3 linked regions of the Thiocystis violascens DSM 198 genome follow. The protein of the gene in region 3 interacts with the protein of the main gene of each other region in a pairwise test. Links are inferred from orthologs where the notes say so. Each region holds a gene or a part of one and is shown on either strand. Other genes may lie near its edges.

The links.
Region 1: the proteins of rlmN (region 3) and THIVI_RS09800 interact in binary tests that used the Escherichia coli proteins (3 or more experiments, as listed by UniProt). The link is inferred for Thiocystis violascens DSM 198 from one-to-one orthologs.
Region 2: the proteins of rlmN (region 3) and ftsZ interact in binary tests that used the Escherichia coli proteins (3 or more experiments, as listed by UniProt). The link is inferred for Thiocystis violascens DSM 198 from one-to-one orthologs.

What each region holds. Positions count from the first base shown.
Region 1 is NC_018012.1:2,215,306-2,220,682, reverse strand. What follows is about bases 2,545-5,377. They hold THIVI_RS09800 (DEAD/DEAH box helicase), read right to left. Parts: upstream 4,726-5,377; coding sequence 3,364-4,725; downstream 2,545-3,363. Other genes in these bases: THIVI_RS09805 (methyltransferase domain-containing protein), read left to right, coding at 2,545-3,324. In the rest of the region: THIVI_RS22725 (FHA domain-containing protein), read left to right, coding at 1-148; THIVI_RS09820 (PP2C family protein-serine/threonine phosphatase), read left to right, coding at 145-1,143; THIVI_RS09815 (FHA domain-containing protein), read left to right, coding at 1,140-1,553; THIVI_RS09810 (hypothetical protein), read left to right, coding at 1,550-2,014; THIVI_RS25700 (hypothetical protein), read left to right, coding at 2,011-2,163; more of THIVI_RS09805, read left to right, coding at 2,410-2,544. UniProt on the Escherichia coli protein: DEAD-box RNA helicase involved in the assembly of the 50S ribosomal subunit at low temperature. Exhibits RNA-stimulated ATP hydrolysis and RNA unwinding activity. Acts before DeaD.
Region 2 is NC_018012.1:2,526,937-2,532,335, forward strand. The notes cover bases 982-3,836. They hold ftsZ (cell division protein FtsZ), read right to left. Parts: upstream 3,068-3,836; coding sequence 1,895-3,067; downstream 982-1,894. Other genes in these bases: lpxC (UDP-3-O-acyl-N-acetylglucosamine deacetylase), read right to left, coding at 982-1,653; ftsA (cell division protein FtsA), read right to left, coding at 3,236-3,836. Also shown: THIVI_RS11170 (M23 family metallopeptidase), read right to left, coding at 1-176; THIVI_RS11175 (DciA family protein), read left to right, coding at 284-745; more of lpxC, read right to left, coding at 742-981; more of ftsA, read right to left, coding at 3,837-4,471; THIVI_RS11195 (cell division protein FtsQ/DivIB), read right to left, coding at 4,476-5,267; THIVI_RS11200 (D-alanine--D-alanine ligase), read right to left, coding at 5,260-5,399. UniProt on the Escherichia coli protein: Essential cell division protein that forms a contractile ring structure (Z ring) at the future cell division site. The regulation of the ring assembly controls the timing and the location of cell division.
Region 3 is NC_018012.1:2,989,542-2,995,068, forward strand. Bases 1,556-4,538 are described here. They hold rlmN (dual-specificity RNA methyltransferase RlmN), read right to left. Parts: upstream 3,605-4,538; coding sequence 2,507-3,604; downstream 1,556-2,506. Other genes in these bases: THIVI_RS13255 (RodZ domain-containing protein), read right to left, coding at 1,556-1,716; pilW (type IV pilus biogenesis/stability protein PilW), read right to left, coding at 1,731-2,510; ndk (nucleoside-diphosphate kinase), read right to left, coding at 3,618-4,046; THIVI_RS13275 (PhoX family protein), read left to right, coding at 4,365-4,538. Outside these bases: hisS (histidine--tRNA ligase), read right to left, coding at 1-657; more of THIVI_RS13255, read right to left, coding at 664-1,555; more of THIVI_RS13275, read left to right, coding at 4,539-5,527.

The sequences.
Region 1 (5,377 bases), 780 kb from region 3 along the record:
GGGCCGGCAGGCGATCCTTGAGGATCTCGGTTCCACCAATCAGACCTGGCTCAACGGCGTGCCGTTGTCCGCGCCGCATCCGGTGCGCGACGGCGATGTGCTGCGCGTCGGTCAGACCGAGCTGCGTCTCGGCGGGAGCGGGCGTTGAGTAGGCTGACCTTGCAGCCGGGCAATGCCCAATGGATCGGCACGCGCCCGGAGCAACAGGACGCCTTCGGCTTTGCCGGGTGTTCGGCCCAGGGCGCCAATCCGCCGGGCGGGGTGCTGGTGGTTCTGGCCGATGGCATGGGCGGTCTGCGCGAGGGGCGCGCGGCGAGTCAACTGGCGGTCAAAACGATGCTGGAGACTTATGCCGCCCAGCCGCCCGCCACGCCGGTTCCCGAGGCGCTGGCGCTTGCATTGCGGGCGGCGAATCGGGCGGTTTACGCACTGGCCGAGACAACGGCGGGCGTGGGACAGGTCGGCACCACGCTGGTCGCGGCGGCGGTGCGCGACGCACAACTCTTCTGGATCGGCGTCGGCGACAGCCGGTTGTATCGCTATCGCGCCGCCGACGGTTCGCTCACGCCCTGTACCGAGGATCACACCCTCGCCAACGAACTCTGGCCGCAAGTCGTCGCCGGGACGCTGGACGCGGATGATCTCGCGAGCCATCCCGACCGCGACGCGCTGACCAGCTTTCTGGGACTGGCCGAGATTCCGCTGGTGGACGCCAGTTGTCGGCCCCTGACCCTGCAACCGGGCGACCGCCTGCTGTTGTGCAGCGACGGGGTCGATGGCGTGCTGTCGCGCGACGCGCTGAAACGCCCACTGGCCGCCGCTCCGCAACACGCCGCCGAGACCTTGATCGCCGCGCTGCGAGAACGGGCGCTGACGCATCAGGACAACGCCACGGTCGCGGTGCTGGCCTGCGAGGCGTCCCGTGAGACATCGTCGATGGCGTCGTTGACGAGCCGTCCGTCGCGTGGCGTTCGGGTCGCGGTCCTGTCGGCGGTTCTGCTGCTGACGCTTGGCGCCGCCGCCTGGTTCGGTCTGTCGGGATGGTGGGATCGGCCGCCCGAGGATGTGCCGTCGTCGGTGACGCGCCCCCTTCCGCCGCCCGCCGAGGATCAACCGGGCGTGCCCGCGCCGGAGACGACATGAACGCACCGCCACACAAGTTCACCATCGGGCGGGATGCGCACTGCGATGTCCCGCTCGCGGACGACTCGGTGAGCGCGCGCCATGCCGAATTGAGCGTCTCCGCCCCCGGCACGTTGCTGCTGACCGATTGCAAGAGCACCAACGGCACCTTTCTGATCGGCGCCGACGGTCTCGCGCGCAAGATCCGACAGGAACTGGTCTCGCCACTGGATCGCGCGCGGTTCGGCGCGGTCACCTTGGAAATCCGCGATCTGCTGGAGGCATTCGGTCGCCGGTTTCCCGACCGCGTGGCGCCGTTTCTGCCCGGCGTGGACGCCGTTCAACCCTGGGTGCGGGGGCGGCAACTGATCCGCTGCGTCTGCGGCAGCGTGAAATCCGCCGACGCGCCTTGTCCGGAGTGCGGTCGATGAGCGTGCTTCGTGAAATCCTGTGGGAGCGGCCTCGACGCGCGCGGATCTTCCTCGTCGCGATCGCGCTGGCCGGGATGTTCGTCGCCCTGCTCACGCTGGTTCTACCGGCGGGCAGTCCAGCCGCCGTGCTGTGGCTCGATCATCACGCGATCCCGCCGTCGAATTATCCCTTTCTCTATCCCTTCACGATCCAGAATCTCACGCACCTGATCCTCTTCATCGGCCTGGGCGAGAGCTTCTGCCGCTGGCGCAGCGCGGTCCGCGAGCGCGCCATGCTCGCGGAAGGACTGCTGCCGCAGGCGTATGAAGTCGTCCTCCAGGCGCATGACCTGCCGCCGATCCGCGCCCGTGTCGCCCAGCGTCACGATGGCGAGCAGGGGTTTCTGCCCGGACTGATTGACCTGTGCATCCTGCAATTCCAGGCCAGCCGCTCGGCGAGATCGCCCGCGCGCTGGGCGTGAGTTTCAACACCACGCTGGTCGCCCTGGCCGAAAGCGCAGCGCTGGTGCTGCTGCTCCATCTGGTGCAGGCACAAGAAGAACTGGCCGTCAATCAGGCCGGACATTACACCCTGATCAATCTGATCAATCGGTTGTATGCGGGGCGGTAGGCTTGGCGGCACTGCCCGAAACGCGGATCGTCCGCGCCGTCGGCGACGCGACACCTGATCGCGACAGGCGCAACAGGACTGTCGTCCGTACCGGTTGGTCCTTGCAATTCCGTCGGACGAGACGGATCTATCCGCAATGCTCGCCGCCAGGAAACCGGGCGCGCGGCCACTGCTCTATCGCCGCCGCGGGACGTACCGCGAACCGCCGGTGGAATCGCCCGCCGAACTCTGACCCGGATCGCACTCATGTCGACATCCATTCCAACGACCGGCGCGTCGCGCGACCGCCTCGGCTATTTCAACTGGCTCTACAATCCCTTCCAGCGTCTGAAGGTGACCGAGGTTTACGATCTGCTGGGGACCGACGTGGCGACCGAGAACGCCTTTTATCTCAATCTTGGGTACTGGAACGAAGGCGCCCTGGCGGACGGCCGCTCGCTCGACGACGCCTGTCAGGCGCTGGCGGCGCTGGTGGCGGACAGTGCCGGGATGGGGCCGGGGGACCGGGTGCTCGATGTCGGGTTCGGGTTCGCCGATCAGGATCTGTTCTGGCTCGATGCCTATCGTCCGGACGGCATCGTCGGCTTGAATGTCACCGCCTCTCAGGTGGAGGTGGCGCGCCGACGGGTTCGCGAGGCCGGTCTGGAGGATCGTATCGATCTGCGGTTGGGGTCGGCCACCGCGATGCCGCTGGAAGACGCCTCGGTCGATAAGGTGGTGGCGCTGGAATGCGCCTTTCATTTCGAGACCCGCGAACGCTTTTTCCAGGAGGCGATGCGGGTTTTGCGCCCCGGCGGGCGGCTGGTGCTGGCCGACATCATCCCCATGCCGACCGAATCCGGCTGGCGGGCGCGATTGGCGCAACTCTGGTCCTGGCGGCAGGTCGCGCGCAAATTCGCGATCCCGGCGGGCAATGTCTATCCGCTCCCCGAGTATGTGGCGAAGCTCAGGGCCGCTGGATTCGAGAACGTGCGGGTAGAGTCCATCCGCGAGCGGGTCTATGCGCCCTTGCATGAGTACCTGCGCCGTCACCCCGAGGCAGTCGCGCGTTTGCATCCGTCGACCCGTCTGCCGATCGCGCTGGCGCTCAAACTTGACGCGCGCACGGTTTATCGCGGGCTCGACTATGTGCTGACGGTGGCCGACAAGCCATCGGCCTGAATCCAGCCGTTTGAATCGCGAAGGCGCAAAGAACGAAAATCAACCACCCGTTTTCGTCGGATCGCCTGGTCGCTTGGCGAGCGGCGCATGGCCGGCCTCGACGCCATGGGCGCTGGTCGGCACGCGCCGCTTGCCGATGTTCTTGCGATCGCGCAGCCGCTCCTTGACCTTGGGCGCTTCCGGTTTTTCGGCGGCCGCCCTGGCCTTGCGCATGGCCGGCGTCGGCTTGCCGGGGCCTTTGCGTTTGGTCGGTCCCTGGAATTTGGCCTTCAGACCCTCGATGGCGCGCGTCTCGGCGGTCAGGTTGAGATAACGTACGATGCTTTCCATGCGATTCCATTCGCTCTTGCCGACCAGCGACAGGGCGACGCCCTGTTCCCCCGCGCGCCCGGTGCGCCCGGTGCGGTGCAGATAATCGTCCCCCGAGCGTGGCAGATCGAAATTAATCACCCGCTGCACGCCCGGTACGTCCAGGCCGCGCGCGGCCAGATCGGTGGCGATCAGGATGTTCACCCGCCCGCTGTGCAGCAGGCCCATGACGCGGTTGCGCTCGCGCTGATCCAGTTCGCCATGCAGCACCGCCACCCGCTGCTGCTGGCCCATCAGAAAATTGCCGAGCGCGACCGCGCCATCGCGGGTGTTAGTGAACACCAGCGCCTTCTCGAAGGTTTCGTGTTGCAGCAGCCAGAGCGTCTGACGCTGTTTATGTTCCAGGCCATCGCTCAGCAGGAGTTGATGGGCGATATCGGGATGCTGCTCGCGCACCGGATTGATCGCCAGCACCTGAGGGTCGCGCAGCAGTCGGTCGGTGATGTCTTTCAGACCCCGATGATGCAGGGTCGCCGAAAACAGCAGCGACTGACGGTTCGGGCGACAGTGACCGAGGATCGCCAGCACGTCATCGGCGAAGCCCATGTCCAGCATCCGATCCGCCTCGTCGAGCACCAGAATCTCCAGATCGCGCAGATCCGCCTGACCGCTTTGCAGCAGTTCCAGCATCCGGCCCGGCGTCGCGACCAGAATCTCCGGGTTTTTGCGCAAGGTGGCGATCTGATGGGCCTTGGACTCGCCGCCGGTGATCACCCCGGCGGTCAGCCGCGTGAAACTGCCCAGACGCATGAAATGGATATAGATCTGACGCGCCAGTTCGCGGGTCGGCAGCAGGATCAGCGCGCGGGTGCCGCCGGCGTGCGCGGGGACCGCCAAAAAGCGCTGCATGATCGGCAGCAGAAAGGCCGCCGTCTTGCCCGAGCCGGTGGCGGCGGAGACCAGCAGATCCGCGCCGTCCATCGCGAGCGGAATGACCTGGGACTGCACCGGTGTGGGGGTCTCGTAGCCTTCGCTGGCGAGACCGCGCAGGAGTGCGTCGGGGAGTAGGAATTCAGAGAAATGTGCGTTCATGGCGGGCAAGATACAACAAATCGGAGTGCGGGGAGGGATTGGAATCGTACCATGGTCCGCCGATGCGTCCGGCAGCCGTGCTCATGTTGACGTCATCCGCCACCGTAGGAGCCCGCTTGCGGGCGACGGGTCACCGGAACAGACAAGGCCGGGACGAACTAAGCCCCGAAAAGATGCTGGCCTTGCTGAATTTGCTCACCCCGGTGATGAAGACGAACCGGACGTAGGCGTCCTGGTCCTTGATGACCGAGTAGAGATTGCGCAGCCCGTCGCGCAGCTCGCGGGCAATCGCCGGTTCGGTCAGGTTGTCGAGGATCCGGCTTGTCGTATTCGTCGACCAGGATGACGGCGCGCTGGCCGGTGGCGGTATGGGCGAGTCGGATCAGTTCGCCGACACAGGCCGTGACGTCGGTTTCGGTGCAGGTCACGCCCAGTGCCGCTTGGTTGATGCGCCGTTGTTCGCCGATCTTGCGCGCCAGGGCGGCGGCATCGTGCAGCACCCCGCCGCCGAAGCTGAGACGGATCACCGGATAAGGGATCGACCAGTCCCAGCCCGGATGGATCGCCAGTCCCCGGAACAGCGGCTCGTTGCCGGCGAAATGATCGTCCTCGCGGATCTTGGCGAAGGTCTGGATGCCGATGGGGAATCTGC
Region 2 (5,399 bases), 460 kb from region 3 along the record:
GGAAATGCGGAGGCGAATGCCGGGGCGGATCGAGGAGGATCGGCGGAGGGAAGACGATTGGCGTATTGTCCGATCAACCATCCCAACCCAGCGCCCGCGCAGACAAAGGATAAAATAGCCAAAAGCACGACAACGGCCTGTCCGCGAGCGTTTTTTCTTCGATCGTGGTGGTACATCGTTTCTCTCTGCTTCAGGTCTTCAAGGAACAATGCTCGTCAATGGCTCGCCAATCGGCCAGTCAGATCACGTCTGCCGATGCGCGGCCGACACGAACACAACACCAATGAACATCACACTTTTTCATATCCGCGATCTGTTGCAAAACAACAGCTCCGCGCGCGATCTGCTCGAACGGCGAGCAAGGGAGATTGCGCTGCTTGAATACGTGCGCTCCCGATTGCCTGAACCGATGCAAGCGCACTGCCTGGATGTCGGTGTCGAGGGAACGCGGTTAACGCTCTATTTCGATTCCCCAGCCTGGACGACGCGCGCGCGCTTTCTGGCCGAGGACATCGTTCGCTCGTTAAAAACGCGGGAAATAACCGAAACCCACATTCAAGTCCGCCTGGCTCGCGACGAGACAAGCCGCCCACACCAACCCCGGATGCCGACGCCCAGACTGTCGAGCGGCACAATCAAGCATCTGCTCGAAGCAGCGGACACCATACAGGATCCGGACTTACGGCGCGCGCTGAAGAACCTCGCGAACAGACATGCGCCCCCGGGACATATCGAAGCAGACTAAACAGCCGCAATCGGCTGCGCGTAGCAGATCGGCGCTGTCGCCGAATCCTCGAAGACCACCTCCTCCCAGGCCGCTTCGTCGGCGACCAGCGCGCGCAACAGCGCGTTGTTCAGGGCATGCCCGGATTTGTGCGCGGTGAAGGCGCCGATCAGGGTGTGCCCAAGCAGATAGAGATCGCCAATGGCGTCGAGGATCTTGTGTTTGACGAACTCGTCCTCGAAACGCAACCCTTCCTCGTTCAGGACGCGATACTCATCCACCACGACTGCGTTATCCAGGCTACCGCCCAAGGCCAGGTTATGCTGACGCAACGCTTCGATCTCGCGCAAAAAACCGAAGGTTCGCGCGCGACTCACCTCGCGCACGAAGGACGAGGTGGAGAAATCCACCGTGGCGCGATTCGCGCGGGCGTTGAACGCCGGATGGTCGAAGTCGATCGAAAAATCGACCTTAAATCCATCGTAAGGCGTGAACCGCGCGACCTTATCGCCATCGCGAACCTCGACCTGGCGCTTGATCCGAATGAATCGCTTGGGGCGATTCTGCTCCAGGACGCCCGCCGTCTGAAGTAGAAAGACGAACGGCGCGGCGCTCCCGTCCATGATTGGCACCTCGGCGGCCCCAACGTCCACGCAGGCGTTATCGATCCCCAGCCCCGCAAAAGCGGAGAGCAGATGCTCGACCGTCGAGACTTTCACGTCACCGCTCGCCAGCGTCGTGGACAGACGCGTATCGGTCACATTGAACGGCGTCGCCTTGATTTCCACCGGCCGATCAAGATCCACGCGCCGGAACCGAATACCGGAGTCGGGCGCGGCGGGCCGAAGCGTCAACTCGATTTTTTCGCCCGTATGCAAACCGATCCCGGTCGCACGGATCACATTTTTCAAGGTACGTTGCCTGAGCATCGGTCGGATCTCCCATCGCGGTCCACGGCGGCTGACGGCTTCTTGCTCATGGACAGAAGCGCTTGAACCAACCCTTCCTGTTAGTTCAACCGCTCTTGCCTGCTCGCCATCGCGTTACGCGCTCCACACTGGAGCGCTTTACCGCTAGCTTAGGGTTTTCCCGAACCTATTTCAAGTTTAATGTTGGATGCAACAGAATCCCTTTGTTTTTATTGGCCTTCAACAAGAGGGAAACCCCTGATCAGTCGGCCTGACGACGCAGAAACGCCGGGATGTCCAGATAGTCCATATCCTTTTCGTCAACCGCTTCAGCCACAGCCAATCCACCCGCTTTCCGATAGATCGCCGGGCGACGCTCCATTTCCCGATAGTCCGGCTGACCATCGCTCAAGTCGCCTCCGGAGACCAGTCGAATCGAGGCTTCCCCGCCCGCGCGTTTATTGGTGACGGCAGCGCGGCGTTCGCCCAGTCCAGTCGCCACGACGGTCACGCGCAGTTCGTCCTCCAACTCCATATCGACGACCGTGCCCACCACGACCGTCGCCTCGTCGTCGGCAAAGTCGCGCACCGTGTTGCCCACCTCGTCGAACTCGCCGATGGTCAGGCTCGGACCCGCCGTGATATTGACCAGAATGCCCTTCGCCCCGGCGAGATCGATATCTTCCAGCAGCGGGCTCTTGATGGCGGCCTCGGCGGCCTCGCGAGCGCGATTCGCACCCCGCGCGGAGCCAGTCCCCATCATGGCGACCCCCATGTTGGACATCACCGTCTTGACGTCGGCGAAGTCGACGTTGATCAGTCCGCGGCAGGTGATGAGTTCGGCGATGCCCTGGGTCGCATTGAGCAGGACATCGTTCGCCGCCTTGAAGGCGTCGAGCAGGCTCATGTCCTTGCCAAGCACGGCCAGCAGCTTTTCGTTGGGGATGGTGATCAGCGAGTCGACCGACTTGGCGAGCTCGGCAATCCCTTCCTCGGCAATCCGCCGCCGCTTGGCGCCCTCGAACGGAAACGGCTTGGTCACCACGGCCACGGTCAGGATCCCGAGTTCCTTTGCCACCTGGGCCACCACTGGCGCCGCGCCCGTCCCGGTGCCGCCGCCCATGCCGGCGGTGATGAACACCATATCCGCGCCTTCGAGCGCGTCCTGAATGCGATCGCGATCCTCGATCGCCGAATGCCGACCCACCTCGGGGTCCGCCCCGGCTCCCAGCCCTTTGGTGATGCCCGCGCCCAATTGCAGGATCGTCTTGACGTTGGAGCTTTTCAGCGCCTGGGCATCGGTGTTGGCGCAGATGAAATCCACGCCCTCGATGGTCGAGGCCAACATATGATTGACCGCGTTGTTGCCGCCGCCGCCGACGCCGATGACCTTGATGACGGCATTCTGACTATGGGTATCCATGAGCTCGAACATTGATCTGTCTCCCGATATGAAGAACGTTTTAGCAATACCTGAAACCTCGTTCAGCCGCGCGCCACGCACGCGACCACCCCCCGAAATGACCGGCAGGCCAGAAACCCGCCGATCCGAGACCGCAGGCCGCGGTCCATCTACCCTTGGGGTCGGACAGCCAACCCCCTGCTAAAAATTGCCCTGGAACCAACTGCGCATGCGCGACCAGGTTCCCTTGAGGCCGAGATTCTCGGACATCTCGGGGCCGCGCGCATAGCGATGCTGGCGCGCGTACATCAATAACCCCACGCCCGTGGAGTGGATCGGATTGTTCACGACCTCGTCCATGCCGATCACATGCTGCGGCAACCCCAGGCGTACCGGCATGTGGAAGACCTCCTCGGCCAGATCGATCAGACCCTGCATCTTCGCGCTGCCGCCGGTCAGCACCACCCCGCCCGCGACCAGATCCTCGAAACCGCTGCGGCGCAACTCGTTATGCAGCAACGTCAATAGCTCCTCGTAGCGTGGCTCGACCACCTCGGCCAGGGTCTGGCGCGACAGCCGCCGTGGCGGGCGGTCGCCGATACTGGGTACCTCGATGGTCTCGCTATTCCCGGCGAGTTGAGTCAGGGCGCAGGCGTGCTGGATCTTGATCAATTCGGCATATTGCGTCGGCGTGCGCAGCGCCACCGCAATGTCGTTGGTGACCTGATCGCCCGCGATCGGGATCACCGCCGTATGCCGGATGGCACCATCGGTAAAAACCGCCAGATCCGTGGTGCCGCCGCCGATGTCGACGACGCAGACCCCGAGTTCCTTCTCGTCCTCGCTGAGCACCGCGTAACTGGAACTCAACTGGGCGAGCACCAGATCGTCGACTTCCAACCCGCAGCGCCGGATGCATTTGATGATGTTCTGGGCCGCGCTGACCGCGCCGGTCACCATGTGCACCCGCGCCTCCAGGCGCACGCCGCACATCCCGATGGGTTCGCGGATGCCCTCCTGATTGTCGATGATGAATTCCTGCGGCAGGATGTGCAGGATCTTCTGGTCCGCCGGAATCGCCACCGCCCGCGCCGCGTCGATCACGCGATCCACGTCGGCCTGCGAGACCTCGACCTCCTTGATCGCGGTGATCCCGTGCGAATTGAGGCTGCGCACATGGCTGCCGGCGATCCCGGCATGGACCGAATTGATCTCGCAACCGGCCATCAACTCCGCTTCCTCGACCGCGCGCTGGATCGACTGGACGGTGGATTCGATATCCACCACCACGCCCTTTTTCAGACCCCGCGACGGATGGATACCGATGCCGATGATCTCGATCTGATCGTCGTCCTTGAGCTCGCCCACCAGACAGGCGATCTTCGAGGTGCCGATATCCAGTCCAACCAACAGATTTTTGTCGTTACGTCGCGACATCCAGTTATCCTCGATTGCCGGATCGCTTGGAGCGACCCGTGTTCGCGGGGACCGGCGACTCCGCGCTCGGCGCCCATTTCACGGCGAAACCGTTGCTGTAACGCAGGTCCACCTCCAACGGTTGACCCGCCGCCTCAAGTTGCGGCGCACTGGCGATGAAGCGCGCGAGACGTTCCTCGATGGCGCCGGTGCCCAGTCGCAGTTCGGTGCCCATGACCAACTCAAGACGCCAGTCGCCGCGGGGATCGAGCGTGAGAACCTGAATCAGGTGCCCCGCCAGCATCAGATCTTCCCGCCATTTCAGATACTGCCTGACCACCTCGGGCGCCCGGCTGTCGTCGCCTTCGAGCACCGGCAGACCGGCGGGAATCGTTCCGGTCCCTGGATGGAAGACGACCCCCTCGGCGGTCACCAGGCGATCGGCGTTCCAGCGGGCAAGCGGTCGATGTTCCTCGACCCGCACCTGCAGCCGATCCGGCCAGACCCGCCGCAGACTGACGCGGCCGACCCAGGCAAGTTCCTCGGCCGCGCTCTTGAGATCGACGAGGTCGGCGGTCAGGATCCCGCCACGCAGCCGTTCGCCGATGGTTTTCTCCAGCAAGCGTGACGAATGATGATGGAGTTCGCCCTCCACCTCGATCACGCGGATCGGCAACAGACGCGGTTCCCAGTAACCGAACAGCCAGACAGCCGCGACCATGGCGCACAACAACGCCAACCCGAGGAAGGCGCGCAGACGCGAACGCGGCGGCGGCCCGCTCGGCGCTGGGACGCTGTCGGGCGTCGACTCAGCCACGACTCAGACTCGTGTCCAGAATGCGCAGCGCCAGGGCGTCGAAATCGATCCCGGCGGCGCGCGCGGCCATGGGCACCAGGCTATGGTCGGTCATGCCCGGCACGGTATTGATCTCCAGCAAAAAGGGTCGGC
Region 3 (5,527 bases):
GGCGGCGACGATCTTCTGGGTCTGGGGGTTTTTGGAATCCAGAACGCGCAGCGGGTTGGTGTGCAGCCGCTTGCAACTGTCCGCGTCGAGCTGATCGGCATGGGCGCCGAGATAGGCGACCAATTGCTCGCGATAGGCCAGACGTTCGTCCGGATCGCCGAGCGAATTGATCTCCAGCCGAAATCCATTGAGACCGAGGGTGCGCCACAGACGCGCCGTCAGCAGGATCATTTCCAGGTCGATGTCGGGGCCGTCCAGACCGAAGACCTCGACCCCGATCTGATGGAACTGCCGATAGCGCCCGCGCTGCGGACGCTCGTAGCGGAACATGGGGCCGCGATACCAGAGCCGCTGGGGCTGGACCAGCAAACCGTGCTCGATGGCCGCGCGCACGCAGCTTGCCGTCCCCTCCGGGCGCAGACTCAGGCTGTCGCCGTTGCGATCCTCGAAGCTGTACATCTCCTTTTCGACGATATCGGTCACCTCGCCGATGGAGCGCTTGAACAGGTCCGTCACCTCGACCAGCGGGGTGCGGATCTCCGCGTAGCCGTAACCGGAGAGCACCTGGCGCGCCGTGTCCTCGATCCGATGCCAGATCGCGATGCGTTCGGGCAGGATGTCATGCATCCCCCGGATGGCTTGGATGTGTTTAGTCATGCTTGGTCATCGCGGGTTCTGTGGATCCAGCGTAAAGCGCGCCACGTTGCCACGCGAACGGCCGATGAGATCGAAGGCGTTTCCGCCGAGCGTCATCCGGGTTGCCGAGGCGTTGCCGATGACGAACTTATAGGGCGGCTGGCCTTCCAATACGCGACGGTCGCCCTCGCGCATCTCCCCGTTGAGCACGACATTTCCATCGCTGCCCATGACGCTGACCCAGGAGGTGCCGGTGAATTCGAGCACGACCTCGGTCGCGCTGGCGGGAGTGACGACAGCGGTTTCGGGCTCCTCGGCGGTGTCAGCGACTCCCGCAGCCTCTGGCCGCAACGGCCCTGGCACGCCACCAGATTGCGCCAAAACAGGCTCGGGCGCGGTTAGCGGGGTTGGCGTTGAAGTCGTCAGCGAGACCGGAATCGGGGTCGGTGCGTCGGACTCGGTGGTATCGGCGGGCGCCGTCGTCGGCTGCTCGGCGAGGACCGGCTCCGCGGCGCCTGGTTCGGGCGCATCGAACTCGGTGGCCGGGGACGCCTCGTCTCGGCCCTGCTCCTCCTCCGCCGCCGCCATCTGGCTTTGGGCTTGGCCGAACAGCGATTGCAGCCAATCCGAGCTGAATCCCACTCCCTGGTCGGCGCGATTCTGCCACCACAGAGTCAACGTGACGATCGCCGCGCCAGCAATGGCCAAACCGATCAGACGCCCCCGAAGGTTTCCGGGTTGGCGATCGCGACGTGCCCCCTGCGTTTGGACGACCTGCGTCATCCGATGATCGGCCTGCGGAGTCGCGGCATAGTAAGCGTTGACGATCGAGGTCGGGTCGAGCCCGATCAAACGCGCGTAATTTCTCAGGTATCCGGCGACATAGACCGGGGCAGGAAGCGCGTCGTAGCGATCCTGCTCAAGCGCTTCCACAACATCGTTGCGTAAATGGAGTTGCGTGGCAATGCGCTCGATCTCGATTCCGCGCGACTGGCGCTGCACCCGCAACCGCCGGCCGGGACTCTCGACGAGATCGACGACCTTGCGATCGTCCGAATCATTGGCTGTCATTTGGTTCATGGCAATACGGACCCCTAGAACTCTCGGGTTTTGGGCGCTTGAGGGAAATTGGTTTTCAGCATCTGATCGAAATACGCAGCGCGCTTGCGGTTGCCGAGTTGACGCTCGACCTGTGCTCCGACCAAGAGCGCGTGATAGGCCGTTGCCGGCGTGCGCACCGTGTTCGGCTCGAAATACCGATCCAGATAGCCCTTCGCGGTCTTCGCGTCGCCGCCTTTGTACTCGAGCTCGGCCAGCCTGGCCAGCGCGGGACCGAAATTCGGATTCGCGGCGATGGCCGCGCGATAATACTCCTTGGCCTTGCTGGCATTGCCCGCGCTAGCGGCACAGTTGCCAGCGTTGGTCATGGCGATCCAGGGGGTCGCGTAGAGCGGGTTCGCCAGCGCTTTTTTAAATTGTTCATCGGCCTCCGCGTAACGCTTCTGACGGCACTCGTAGGAACCGTAGGCATAACGGACATCCGAATTATTGGGCGAGAGCTTCAACGCCTTTTCATAGTGCTGCCGGGCACGCTCGGCCTGCCCGATTTCCTCGTAGAGAAACGCCACCCAGACGTGGGCGCGCGGATATTTCGCGTCGGCCTCGATAGCCTGCTGGGCGCGCCGAAAGGCGACCTCGGTCTGACCGCGGTTGTAGTATTCCTCGGCCATGCGGACGTAAAGCTCGGCAGGGCTGTCCTCGGGATCCAATCCGAGCGACTCGTCGTTTTGCTGGATGGTTTTCTTGCCGCCGCAACCGGCCAGCAGGAGGCAGAGCCCGACGATCATGACGGATTGAAGCGGGTGACGGTTCATCCGGTCGCCACCCTGGGGCCGGCCTCGACCACCACCCGACCGAGCCGACGCGTGCGGTCTTCCACCCGACCGACCAACTGCCCGCAGGCGGCGGCGATCTCGTCGCCGCGCGTCTTGCGCGTCATCGCAAAGATCCCCGCGCGCGTGAGCCGCAGGCGGAACGCCTCGATGCGCTCGGGGGGCGAGGTGCCGAAGTCGCTCCCGGCGAAGGGATTGAAGGGTATCAGATTGAGCTTGGACGGAATGCCTTCGAGCAGACGAATCAGTTGCTTGGCGTGCGCGAGACTGTCATTGATGCCGTCGAGCATGACGTACTCCCAGGTGACTTTGCGGCGCTTGTCCTGACCAATATAGGCTTTGCACGCGGGCAGCAGTTCGGCCAGCGGGTATTTGCGGTTGATCGGAACCAACTGATCGCGCAGCGCGTCGTTCGGCGCATGCAGCGAGACGGCCAGCGAGACGTCGCTGACCTCGCGCAGCCGATAGATGTTCGGCACGATGCCGGAGGTGCTCAGCGTCACCCGCTGCTTGGCCAGCATATAGGCGAGATCGTCCTGCATGATGTCCATGGCCTTGACCACGGACTCGAAATTGGCGAGCGGCTCGCCCATGCCCATCATCACCACGTTGGTCGGCGGTTTGTCGAGCTGGCGCGCGGCATGCCAGACCTGACCGATGATCTCGCTCACGGCCAGGTTGCGATTGAAGCCCTGCCGGGCCGTCGCGCAGAAGGCGCACTCCAGCGCACAACCCACTTGCGAGGAGACGCAGATGGTGCTGCGCCGTCCTTCGGGGATGAAGACGGTCTCGATGCGCTGTCCGTCATGAAGTTCCATGATCCATTTGATGGTGCCGTCTTCGGAGGGATGGGCCTCGACGATGCGCGGCAAACGGATCTCCACGGTCTCGCGCAGGGTTTCGCGCAACGACCGGGAAAGATCGGTCATGGCGTCGAACTCGACGACGCCATGCTTGTGAACCCACTTGAACAGATTGCGTCCATGAAACGCCTTGACGCCCAGCCCGACGACCAGCGCCTCGCAGTCGGCGAGGTTCAGATTCAGCAGGTTGGGCTTGGTTCCGGCGGTCGTCATGGACGGTGGCCTGTTAGCGGGTGCGTGGGCAAACGCCTTCCGGGAAGAAGAAGGCAATTTCGACTTCCGCCGTCTCCGGGGCATCCGAGCCATGCGCGGCGTTTTCGGTGAAGGAGTCGGCGAAATCCGCGCGGATGGTGCCGGGCGCGGCATTGGCCGGATTGGTGGCGCCCATGATGTCGCGGTTCTTGGCGACGGCGTCCTCGCCTTCCAGCACCTGGACCATGACCGGGCCGGAGGTCATGAAACCAACCAGTTCCTCGAAGAACGGCTTGCCCTGATGAATGGCATAAAAGGCGGAGGCCTGTTCGCGGCTCAGGTGCAGCATGCGCGCGGCGACGATCTTCAGACCGGCGGCCTCGAAGCGGCTCAGGATGGCGCCAATGGCGTCCTTGGCGACGGCATTGGGTTTGATAATGGAAAGGGTGCGCTCTGTGGCCATGCGGGCTCCGGATCGGGCGTTGAAGGAGGCGTCGGAAATCGACAAGGGCGAGTGATGAGCGATCCCGCCCGCTTGATGCATGGCGGACGGGTCGTCGTCGTTCGGATCGAATCAATCGCCAAGTTTAGCGTTAGCGACTGTACCGGGCAATGCCAGTCATCCCATTGTCTCTGCCCGTCATGATTCGGTCACTGAATCTTCACGGTTTCCTGATCCGTTTTTCATGTCGCTTTTTTAGGATGGGGGGCCAATGCTCGGTTGCACGGCCTGTTCCGGCTCAAGCCATCAGATTTATCACTCATGTCAGGAAAACAATTCATGAATCAGTCGTTCAACAAAACCCTGTGCAGCCTGCCTGCCTTACTGCTGGCGCTCGGCTGCACACAGACATCCGCGGATCTGGGAAGTCTGGAGTTTTCCGAAGTCACGGTTCCAGTGACGCAGGATGAAAAACGCGAGATTCGCGCATCCGATTCCGTCGTCATCCAGGGTACGACTCATGACATCGGATATCGGGATCTGGTGCGGACCAATCAGCGCCTGCCGCTGCTCGGCGGCGAGAAGGGCCAGTTCGAGACCTTCGGCCTGCTGAAAGACATGGATGGCCAGCCGCTCCGGCAAGAAGACGGCAGCCCCTGGATCTGCACCAATGGCTCGGGACCGGATCACACCTCGCTGCTGAAATACGGCTCGGATCTGTTTGCCGTGACCCAGTTGGAATGCAGCGTGGGCGGCGCCTATGTCACCAAGCTAGCGCAGGATAAGAGCGGCAATCTGTCCGCCGTTGCCACGCGCTCGGTGGATTTTTCGGATGAATTCGGAACCTATGTCAATTGCGCCGGCATGACCACGCCCTGGGGCACGCACCTGGGTTCCGAGGAATACGAACCGCCCATGGCGATCATGAACCTGCGGGCCGAAAACCGCGCCTGGTTCGACGATCCGACCTGGCACGATGCGCATATCCAGGGCATCGCGGACTACAACAAGGTCGAGAACACCGCCGCCAACGCCGCCTATCTGGGGTATTACTTTGGCTGGACGCCCGAGATCAAGGTGACTTCCGGCGATGGCGCGCACACCGTGACCAAGCATTACGCCATGGGTCGCTTCGCGCATGAACTGGCCTATGTCATGCCCGACAACCGTACTGTCTACCTCTCCGACGACGGTCCCAATGTCGGTCTGTTCATGTTCGTCGCCGATCGTCCGCGGAATCTGAGCGCTGGCACCCTCTATGCCGCGCGCTGGGAGCAGACCTCCGGAGAAGGCCCGGGCAGCGCCGATATCGAGTGGATCAGTCTTGGGCACGCCACCAATGACGAAATCCGCGCCGCTCTCGAAAACAAAACGACCTTCGCCGATCTTTTCGAGCGCGCCGAACCGCTCGATGCGGCAGCGGGAACCTGCCCAGACGGCTTTACCAGCACCAATACCTACGATGAAGGCCTGCTCTGCACCCGCCTGAAAAACGGCAAGAA